Regions from separate parts of the Streptomyces luteireticuli genome, predicted to be linked through region 3. Evidence: riboswitches for the same ligand, from Rfam matches in the RefSeq annotation. Region 3 holds a riboswitch; each other region holds the start of a gene.

Region 1 (3,266 bases), 120 kb from region 3:
CGACTGGGCGTAGGAGGTCCAGCGGACGGTCATCGGCCCGGGGCGGGAGATGTCGCCGGCGAGGATCGGCGGACGGACGTAGCGGGTGCCGTAGGACTGGACCCAGCCGTGCTGGGTGGCGAGGTAGCCGGTGAGCTGCTCGGCGAAGTACTGGACCATGTCGTTGCGTTCGGGCTCGCCGTGCACCAGGACGTCGATCCCGGCCTTCTCCTGGAAGGAGATCACCTCCCGGATCTCGGCCTCGATCCGCTCCTCGTAGCCCTCGGTGCCGATGCGTCCGGCGCGCAGGTCGGCGCGGGCGGTGCGCAGTTCGGTGGTCTGCGGGAAGGAGCCGATGGTGGTCGTCGGCAGCGGCGGCAGGCCGAGCCGGGCGCGCTGGGCGGCGGCCCGCCCGGGGTAGGGGTGCGAGCGGCGGCCGTCGGCGTCGGTGACGGCGGCGGTGCGGGCGCGCACGGCCGGGTCGCGGGTGATGGGCGAGCCCGCGCGGGAGGCCAGGTCGGCCCGGTTGGCGGCGAGTTCGGCGGCGATGGCGTCGGTGCCGCGTTCCAGTCCGCGCGCCAGGAGGACGACCTCGGCGGTCTTCTGGCGGGCGAAGGCGAGCCAGCGGACGATCTGTCCGTCGATGTCCCGTTCGGCGGTGACGTCGAGCGGGACGTGCAGCAGCGAGCAGGACGCCGCGACGTCCACCCGGTCGGCGAGGCCGAGGAGGGTGGCGAGGGTGGCGAGCGACCCGGCGAGGTCGTTGATCCATACGTTGCGCCCGTCCACGACACCGGCGACCAGCCGCTTGCCGGGCAGGCCGCCCACGGCGGCGAGGTCGTCGAGGTTCCCGGCGGCGGGCCCGGTGAAGTCCAGGGCCAGCCCGTCGACGGGGGCCTTGGCGAGGACGGGCAGGGCGTCGCCGAGCCGGTCGAAGTAGGAGGCGACGAGGAGCTTGGGCCGGTCGGTGAGGGCGCCGAGGTCGCGGTAGACCCGTGCGGCGGCGTTGAGTTCGGCCGGGCTGCGGTCCTGGACGAGGGCGGGCTCGTCGAGCTGGACCCACTCGGCACCGGCGGCCCGCAGGTCGGCGAGGACCTCGGCGTAGACGGGCAGCAGCCGGTCGAGCAGGGTCAGCGGCTCGAAGCCCTCGTCGACGCCCGGGGCGGGCTTGGCGAGCAGAAGGTAGGTGAGGGGACCGACGAGGACGGGGCGTGCGTCGAGACCGAGGGCGCGGGCCTCCCGGAACTCGTCGACCTGCTTGGCGGAATCGGCCGCGAAGACGGTGTCCGGACCCAACTCGGGTACCAGGTAGTGGTAGTTGGTGTCGAACCACTTGGTCATCTCCAGGGGCGCGACGTCCTGCGTCCCCCGGGCCATGGCGAAGTAGCCGTCCAGGGCGTCCGCCTCGACGGCGGCGCGGTGCCGGGCGGGGATCGCGCCGACCATGACGGTCGTGTCCAGGACGTGGTCGTAGTACGAGAAGTCGCCGGTCGGCACCTCGTGCACGCCGGCCCCGGCGAGGCCCCGCCAGGTGGCGGCGCGCAGCGCGGCGGCGGTGCGCCGGAGTTCACCGGCGTCGACACGGCCCTTCCAGTAACCCTCGACGGCCTTCTTCAGTTCCCGGCCGGCACCCTGTCGGGGGTAGCCGTACACGGTGGCCCGTGCTGCCGCGGCTGCGGACTTGCTGGTCACAACACTCTCCTTCGCGAGCACTGAGCGGCGTCCCGGGACGGGTGCGCGCAAGGCGAAGGAGCGAACGGCCGGGTACGGCCATCGCGTTCGCCGACCCGCCCACGAGGTCACCGGAACTCCGTGCGCGTCCATACGCGCACGGGCAGTGGCAGGTCTTCGGACTCGCGGGCGCCGTGCCTGTTCCTACTGGCCGTCGCTTCCCGGGGTCCTCGCGGATCCCAGTGCTCATGACGGCGGTCGTTCCCACTCACCGCTGCGGGGCAGTCCCGGATTCCCACCGGGTTCCCTCTTGCGACGCGTCTGCCTGGCGGGCAGGGCGAACCAGCTGCACCGTCAGCGTAGGGGTTGCCGGCCCGCCCGGGGAAGTGATCTGGAACTCATCCCTCCCGAGTAGCCCACGCATCCGGCTCGCGAATGGCCCAAATGCGAGACGGCATTCCGCTCTAGCCTGGGCCACGTACCACCGAGTACCACCAAGTACCACCGCACACCACGCACGAACGGACCCTTTCCATGCGCATCTTCGTCGCGGGCGCCACCGGCGCCGTCGGCCGCCTGCTCGTCCCCCTCCTCCTGAAGGCCGGGCACGAGGTCACCGGGGCCTCCCGGACGGCGGAGGGGACCGAGCTCGTGCGGTGCATGGGCGCCTCCGCGGTCCGGGCGGACGTCCTCGACGCGGACGCCGTACGGCGGGCGGTGGCCGACGCCGCGCCGGACGCTGTCATCCACCAACTCACCGACCTGGCCGGGGCGGACGGCCGCGCCAACATAAGGCTGCGCCGCGAGGGCACCCGCAACCTGGTGGACGCGGCCCGCGCCGCCGGCGTCCGGCGGATCGTCGCCCAGTCCGTCGCCTGGGCCTACGCGCCCGGCGGCACCCCCGCCGACGAGTCCGTCCCCCTCGACGACTCCCCCGAGGCCCCGCGCGCCTCGATGGTCGGCGGCATCCGCGCCCTGGAGGAGACCGTCGCGGAGCTGGGGACGGCGGTCGTGCTGCGGTACGGCATCCTCTACGGCCCCGGCACCTGGTACGCCCCCGGCGGCGCGGTCGCCGCGGCGCTCCGCGGCGAACCGGCCGCCTTCCTCGGCGGCATCGAGGCGAACGACGCCGTGAGCTCCTTCGTCCACGTCGCGGACGCGGCGTCCGCGGCGGTCGCGGCACTCGACTGGCCGTCCGGCCCGGTGAACGTCGTGGACGACGAGCCGGCGCGGGGCCGGGAGTGGCTGCCGGTGCTCGCGGGGGCGCTGGGCGTCCCGGCGCCGGAGCCGGTGCCGGGCGGCGGTGAGCCGTGGGAGCGCGGCGCGCTCAATTCCCGCGCCCGGGAGCTGGGTTGGACCCCGGAGTACCCGACGTGGCGGGAGGGTTTCGCGGGCCAGGGCATCTGAGCGCTCCCTGTAAGCGCCCGAGCCCCCGCCGACCGGGCCGGGGCTCAGGCGCGCGCCCGGCCCCGCGCCCGGGGGGCGGCCGCGAAGTCCGGCCCGAACGCCCCCGGCGGCTCCGCCCCGAGGACCGTCCGGGCGACGGCGTGCCGCGCCTCCTCCGCCCGCGCCCCGGGCTGCTCCTCCGTCAGCGCGGCCGCTTCCTCCGCGAGGAG
Region 2 (3,266 bases), 4.6 Mb from region 3:
CGAGCCCGCGGTGACCCCCGCCGTGGCCGCGACCAGCTGAGGAATCCTTCCGCGATGAACATCAATTGGGCCGCGCTCGGCCAGGTCTTCGGTGTCAGTGTCGTGATGACGGTGGCGCTGGTGGGGGTCTTCACGCTGGGGATCGTGGGGACGTCGGGGTCCCGCGAGGGCGGGGGGTCGTCCACGGGGTTGGTCCGCGCCGGTGCGTATGCGTGTTATGCGGCGTGTGCGGCGGTGGTCGGGTACGGGATCTATTTGATCGTCGCCTGAGGCGGCGGTCTCGGGGCGGGTCGGGGGGTTTTTGCCCCCGGCCCGCCCTTTCGCCTCCCCCAGAGGGGGTACCCCCACCCGGGGCGGGGCCCCGGACCCGGACCGCCCCTCCGGGCGGTGGCGGGGCTTCGCCCCTGCGCCCCCTGGACCCCTGAAGCGCCCTGCGGGCGCTGTCCTCAAGCGCCGGACAGGCTGGGTGTGTGCCCCGGTCCCGCCCTTTCACCGTTTCTTCCGGGGAGACCCCGGACCCCGTCCGCCCTTCGGGCGGAGTCCTCAAACGCCGGACGGGCTGAAGTGCCCGCCCGGGCTGAAGTACGCGCCCCGGCTGAAGTACGCGCCCCGGCTGAAGTGCGCACCCGGGCTGAAGCGCGCGCCCGGGCTTTGGAATCCGGCCCGGGCCCGAAACCCAGCCCGTCCGGCGTTTGAGGACGAGCGGCGGAGCCGCGACAAACGGGGTCCGGGGCGGAGCCCCGAAAAAGGGGGCCAGGGGCGAAGCCCCGGAAGCAGGGGTGCAGGGGGCGCAGCCCCCGCCGGGGAGCAGGGGCGGAGCCCCGCCCACCGCGCGGCAGCGCGGTGCCGGGCCGAGGGGGCGGAGCCCCCGGAAGAAACGGTGAAAGGGCGGGCCAGGGGCAAACCCAAACCCGAGTTGACGCCCGCTCACGGGCCATGGTGGACTGCCGAGGCCAAACGGCGACAGCAGAGGAAGCCGGTGCGAGTCCGGCGCGGTCCCGCCACTGTCACCGGGGAGCGCGCCCCCGCGCAGCACCACGCAGCACCGCAACGCCACGGCAGCCGAACACCGCCGGAAGGCAAGGGGATCCGCGCCGATCCGGGAGCCAGGAGACTCTGGTCGCCGGTCACGTCGAACCAGGGCGCGGACCCTGAGTGAGGACACAGAGCCATGCCCGGCCGCCGCCGACCACCGACCGGACCGCGTTCGCCCCGAGGTGCGACGGCGGTCTGACGCGTGCCCTCCGCCGACCCCCTCGGCTTCGCCTGCGGCGCCGTCCTCGGTTTCGCCTGCGACCTCGTCCTCGCCGACCCCCGCCGCGGCCACCCCGTCGCCGCCTTCGGCCGCGCCGCGCACTCCGTCGAGCGCCGGCTGTGGCGCGACCACCGCGCCCACGGCACCCTGCACACCCTCGTGTGCGCCGGTGGCGCGGCCGCGGGCGCCGCCCTGCTCGCCCGCGCCACCCGCGGCCACCGCACCGCGGACGCCGCCCTGACCGCCGCCGCGACCTGGGCCGTCCTCGGCGGCACCTCCCTCGGCCGCGAGGCCCGCGCCATCGGCGGGGCGCTCGAAGCGGGCGACCTCGATGTCGCCCGCGAACGGCTGCCGCACCTGTGCGGGCGCGACCCGCAGTCCCTGGACGGGCAGCAGATGGCCCGCGCCGTCGTGGAGTCCGTCGCCGAGAACACCTCCGACGCCGTCGTCGGCGCCCTCGTCTGGGGCGCGTTCGCGGGCGTCCCCGGCCTCATCGGCTTCCGCGCGGTCAACACACTCGACGCGATGGTGGGCCACGAGTCCCCCCGTTACCGCCGCTTCGGCTGGGCCTCCGCCCGGCTCGACGACGTCGTCGGCTGGCCCGGCGCCCGGCTCACCGCCGCCCTGGCCGTCCTCGCCGGCCCCGACCGGCGCGACGCGCTGCGCGTCGCCCGGCGCGACGCCGGCCGCCACCCCAGCCCCAACGCGGGCCCGGTGGAAGCCGCGTTCGCGGGCGCCCTGGGCGTACGCCTCGGCGGCACCCTCGCCTACGCCGGCCGCGTCGAGCACCGCCCCGTCCTGGGTGCGGAGAACCGGCCGGTGGCCGTGGCCGACATCGAACGGGCCGTCCGGCTCTCCCGCCGGGTCTCGTTGCTGGCGCTGGGCGTTGCTGTCACCGGGCGCACAGTGGGAAGTCTCATCAGCAGGACCGTCAAGAGGAGCAGCACGGGTGGGTAAGCGGGGTGGGGGCCTGCTGGTCGCGGGGACGACCTCCGACGCGGGCAAGAGCGTGGTCACCGCCGGCATCTGCCGGTGGCTGGTGCGCAAGGGCGTCAAGGTGGCGCCGTTCAAGGCGCAGAACATGTCGCTGAATTCTTTCGTGACCCGGGAGGGCGCCGAGATAGGCCGCGCCCAGGCCATGCAGGCCGCGGCCGCCCGTGTCGAGCCGAGCGCGCTGATGAACCCGGTGCTGCTCAAGCCGGGCGGCGACCGCAGCAGCCAGGTCGTGCTCATGGGCAAACCCGTCGGCGAACTCAGCGCCCGCGGCTACCATTCCGGCCGCCAGGAGCAGCTCTTCGGCACCGTCACCGACTGCCTGGAGCAGCTGCGCGCCACCCACGACGCGGTGATCTGCGAGGGTGCCGGCAGCCCCGCCGAGATCAACCTGCGCCGCACCGACATCGTCAACATGGGCATCGCGCGCGCCGGTCGGCTGCCCGTCGTCGTGGTCGGCGACATCGACCGCGGCGGCGTCTTCGCGTCCTTCTTCGGCACCACCGCGCTGCTCTCCCCCGAGGACCAGGAGCTCATAGCGGGCTATCTGGTCAACAAGTTCCGCGGCGACGTGTCCCTGCTGGAGCCGGGGCTGGAGATGCTGCGCGGCCTCACCGGCCGCCGGACGTACGGCGTCCTGCCGTTCGCCCACGGCCTCGGCATCGACGAGGAGGACGGGCTCCGCGTCTCGCTGCGCGGCGCCGTGCGCGAGTCGGTGGTCGCCCCGCCACTGGGCGAGGACGTGCTGCGGGTCGCGGTCTGCGCCGTCCCCCTCATGTCCAACTTCACAGACGTGGACGCGCTCGCCGCCGAGCCGGGCGTGATCGTCCGCTTCGTCGACCGCCCCGAGGAACTCGCCGACGCGGACCTCGTGGTGGTGCCCGGCACCCGCGGCACCGTCCGCGCCCTGGCCTGGCTTCGCGAACGCGGTCTCGCCGACGCGCTCGTCCGCCGCGCCGCCGAGGACCGCCCGGTCCTCGGCATCTGCGGCGGCTTCCAGCTCCTCGGCGAACGCGTC
Region 3 (3,266 bases):
ATCAGTACGGTGACGGCGTCGGCGGCCCCCTTGCCCCAGGTCCGCTCCATCACCGCCGAAGCGACCGACGTGGACGCCATGTTGTCCGGGTCGAGCATGTCCTGCCAGTCGACGACGCCCAGGGTGCCCACCTGGAGCAGCAGGTAGATCGCCATGATGCCGAGGATGGACCAGATGATGGAACGGGGCAGGTTGCGGCCGGGGTTCTTGATCTCGGCGCCCATGTACGCCGTGGTCCAGTAGCCCCCGTAGTCGTAGATGCCGATGGTCAGCCCCGCCGCGAAGCCGATCCAGAAGTGGTTGGACGTCAGCTCGAAGGAGTGCGCGGGGTATGTGAAGGCGCGGCCGGGGCTGAAGTTGGCGTACGCGGCGACGATGACGAGGAGGACGGCCACGATCATCACGCACCACATGACGGTCGTGATCCGGGCCATGTTCTCCACCCGGCCCCACAGCAGCGCGACGATGCCCACGATCAGCGCGAGCCCCACGAGGTCGCCCTCCAACTGGCTCATGCCCGGCCAGAGATAGCCCAGGTACTGGGTGAAGCCCATGACGCCGCTGGCCATCCCCAGCGGGAGGTAGAGCATCGACGTCCAGACGAACAGGAACGGCAGCAACTTGCCGGTTCTGTACTGGAAGGCCTCCCGCAGATAGACGTAACTGCCGCCCGCGCCCGGCATGGCGGCCCCCAGCTCGGCCCACACCAGCCCGTCGGCGAGCGCGAGCACCGCCCCGGCGAGGAAGCCGATGACGGCCTGCGGGCCGCCGAACGCCGCGACCATGAGCGGGATGGTGACGAAGGGCCCGATGCCGCACATCTGGCTCATGTTGATGGCCGTCGCCTGGAACAGCCCGATCCGGCGGACGAATCCGACCTGCCCGTCCGGCTCGTTCGCTCCGTCTGCCATGGCGGTGCCTGCCTCTCGTAGCGCGGTGGGGTGCGGTGACTGTGGCGCCGGGGTCACCACCGAGTCAAGACTCGTGCGCGGCGGGTCGTGACCGGTGGGAGGGGTTCCGCTGCGCAGAGCATGACAATCGCCACTCTCGCCGCATTCGCGCAGACGGGGGCGCTACAGTGGCCCGGCCGTGGTGTTCGGGAAGACCGGTGAGGAGCCTTTGGTTCCGAGTCCGGAGCGGCCCTCGCCACTGTGATCGGGGAGTTACCGTCCCGTTCCGCGTGCCCGGCCGGGGACCTCCCCACGGCGCGCGCGGAGCCACTGGCAGCATCCGGCTGCCGGGAAGGCAGGGGCGGGCGCGAACGAACCCGTCAGCCAGGAGACCGGCCACGGCATCTCACGAACGGATTCCACGAGGTGCTGGAGCGTGACTCTCAGATGACCCTGCCCACCGCTGCCCCCGGCGGCACCGCGACCGCCGTCCGGGCGCCTTCGTTCCGCTGGCGCCGCGAGGACACCGTGCGCACCGCCGTCCTGCTGGGCGTCATAGCCCTCCTGCATGTCGTCGCCTTCGGCGTCCTCTTCCTGCTCGTCGTCCCGAACCACTACGAAGTGGGCTCCAAGGTCTACGGCGTCGGCCTCGGCATCACCGCCTACACCCTCGGCATGCGGCACGCCTTCGACGCCGACCACATCGCGGCGATCGACAACACCACCCGCAAGCTGATGGCGGACGGCAAGCGTCCCGTCTCCGTCGGCTTCTGGTTCGCGCTCGGCCACTCCAGCGTCGTCGTCCTCCTGACGCTGCTCGTCAGCGGCGGCACCCAGCTCGCCGGAAAGCTGATGGACGAGGACTCCACGACCCACCAGACCCTCGGTGTCGTCGGCACGAGCATCTCCGGCGGCTTCCTCTACCTCATCGCCGCGCTCAACCTCGTCGCCCTCGTCGGCATCCGGCGCATCTTCCGCGCCATGCGCCAGGGCCGCTACGACGAACGGGAGCTGGAGCAGCACCTCGACTCCCGCGGCTTCATGAACCGCATCCTCGGCCGCTTCACCAAGTCCATCACCCGCTCCGGCCAGATGTACCCCCTGGGCTTCCTCTTCGGCCTCGGCTTCGACACGGCCACCGAGGTCACCCTGATGGTGATGGCCGGCAGCGGCGCCGCCGCGGGCCTGCCCTGGTACGCGATCCTCTGCCTGCCGCTGCTCTTCGCCGCCGGCATGAGCCTCTTCGACACGCTCGACGGCACGTTCATGAACTTCGCCTACCAGTGGGCGTTCTCCAACCCCGTCCGGAAGGTCTACTACAACCTCACCATCACCGGTCTGTCGATCGCCGTGGCCTTCCTGATCGGCACGATCGAGCTGGTCGGCGTCCTCCACGAGAAGCTCGACATGGACGACCCGGTCAGCTCCTGGATCGCCGCGCTCAACCTCGACAACGTCGGCTTCGTCATCGTCGGCCTGTTCGTGGTCGTCTGGGCGGCGGCCCTGGCGTACTGGCGCTTCGCGAAGGTGGAGGAGAGGTGGGCGGCGCGGTCGGCCGCCGCGGAGGGCTGAGACCCCGTACCGCCGGGACCCGGAGGCGTCACCGCCGCCCGGCTCCCGGCCCGTCCTCCTCCGGCGCGATGTGCGGCAACACCCGCCGATCGGGCGGCAGTCGGGGGAGCACCACGAGCCCCACGACGGTGGCCAGGGCGCACGCGAGCGCGCCGAGCCCCAGGGCCACACGGGCCCCGAGCACGTCGGCGACCGCGCCGACGACCGGCCCCCCGACGGGCGTGCTGCCCATGAACATCACCGACCACAGCGCCATCACCCGCCCCCGGAAGCGCGGTTGGCTGGTCATCTGGAGCGTGGTGCTCACGGTGGCCAGGAAGAAGGTGCCGGCCGCACCCACGAACGGCAGCGCCACCAGCTCCGCCGTGAGCGTCGGGACGAGGGACGCGGCGAGGATCGCGAGGCCGAACCCGGCCGCCGCGCAGGTGAGCGGCAGCACCCCCGCCCGTCCCCGGAGCGTGACGGCCAGACCGCCGGCGACCGCCCCCAGCGCCATGGCGGATGTCATGTATCCGTACGTCCGGGAACCGCCGTGCAGATCGTCCACCGCCAGCAGGGGCAGCACCACCTGGAACTCGTAGGCCAGCGTGCCGACCACGGCCAGCATCAGCAGCGGCGCCCAAAGCCCTGTTTGCCCCCGCACATAGCGCAGTCCCTCCCTGACCTGCCCCGGCTCCCGGGCCACCGGCGGCGTCGGCCGCAGCCGGCCGGCGCGCATGAGGGCCAGCGAGGCGAGGACCGCGACGAAGCTCGCGGCGTTGACCAGGAAACAGACGCCCGCGCCCGCCACCGCGATGACGACTC

What was found. Region 3 has a riboswitch for cobalamin ahead of AB8735_RS31420 (HoxN/HupN/NixA family nickel/cobalt transporter). Riboswitches for the same ligand answer to the same signal wherever they lie in the genome.
Region 1: another riboswitch for cobalamin. It lies ahead of metE (5-methyltetrahydropteroyltriglutamate--homocysteine S-methyltransferase); the one in region 3 lies ahead of AB8735_RS31420 (HoxN/HupN/NixA family nickel/cobalt transporter).
Region 2: another riboswitch for cobalamin. It lies ahead of AB8735_RS10065 (cobalamin biosynthesis protein); the one in region 3 lies ahead of AB8735_RS31420 (HoxN/HupN/NixA family nickel/cobalt transporter).

The regions. Positions count from the first base shown of each region.
Region 1 is NZ_CP167927.1:6,875,073-6,878,338, reverse strand. Features, by position in the region: gene metE (5-methyltetrahydropteroyltriglutamate--homocysteine S-methyltransferase) at 1-1,671, opposite strand, end outside; cobalamin riboswitch at 1,801-2,012, opposite strand; gene AB8735_RS30900 (NAD-dependent epimerase/dehydratase family protein) at 2,185-3,057, shown strand; gene AB8735_RS30895 (malate synthase A) at 3,102-3,266, opposite strand, start outside.
Region 2 is NZ_CP167927.1:2,399,501-2,402,766, forward strand. Features, by position in the region: gene AB8735_RS10055 (anion permease) at 1-40, shown strand, start outside; gene AB8735_RS10060 (hypothetical protein) at 55-270, shown strand; cobalamin riboswitch at 969-1,117, shown strand; gene AB8735_RS10065 (cobalamin biosynthesis protein) at 1,238-2,212, shown strand; gene AB8735_RS10070 (cobyric acid synthase) at 2,205-3,266, shown strand, end outside.
Region 3 is NZ_CP167927.1:6,995,793-6,999,058, forward strand. Features, by position in the region: gene AB8735_RS31415 (APC family permease) at 1-911, opposite strand, end outside; cobalamin riboswitch at 1,074-1,306, shown strand; gene AB8735_RS31420 (HoxN/HupN/NixA family nickel/cobalt transporter) at 1,338-2,462, shown strand; gene AB8735_RS31425 (MFS transporter) at 2,491-3,266, opposite strand, start outside.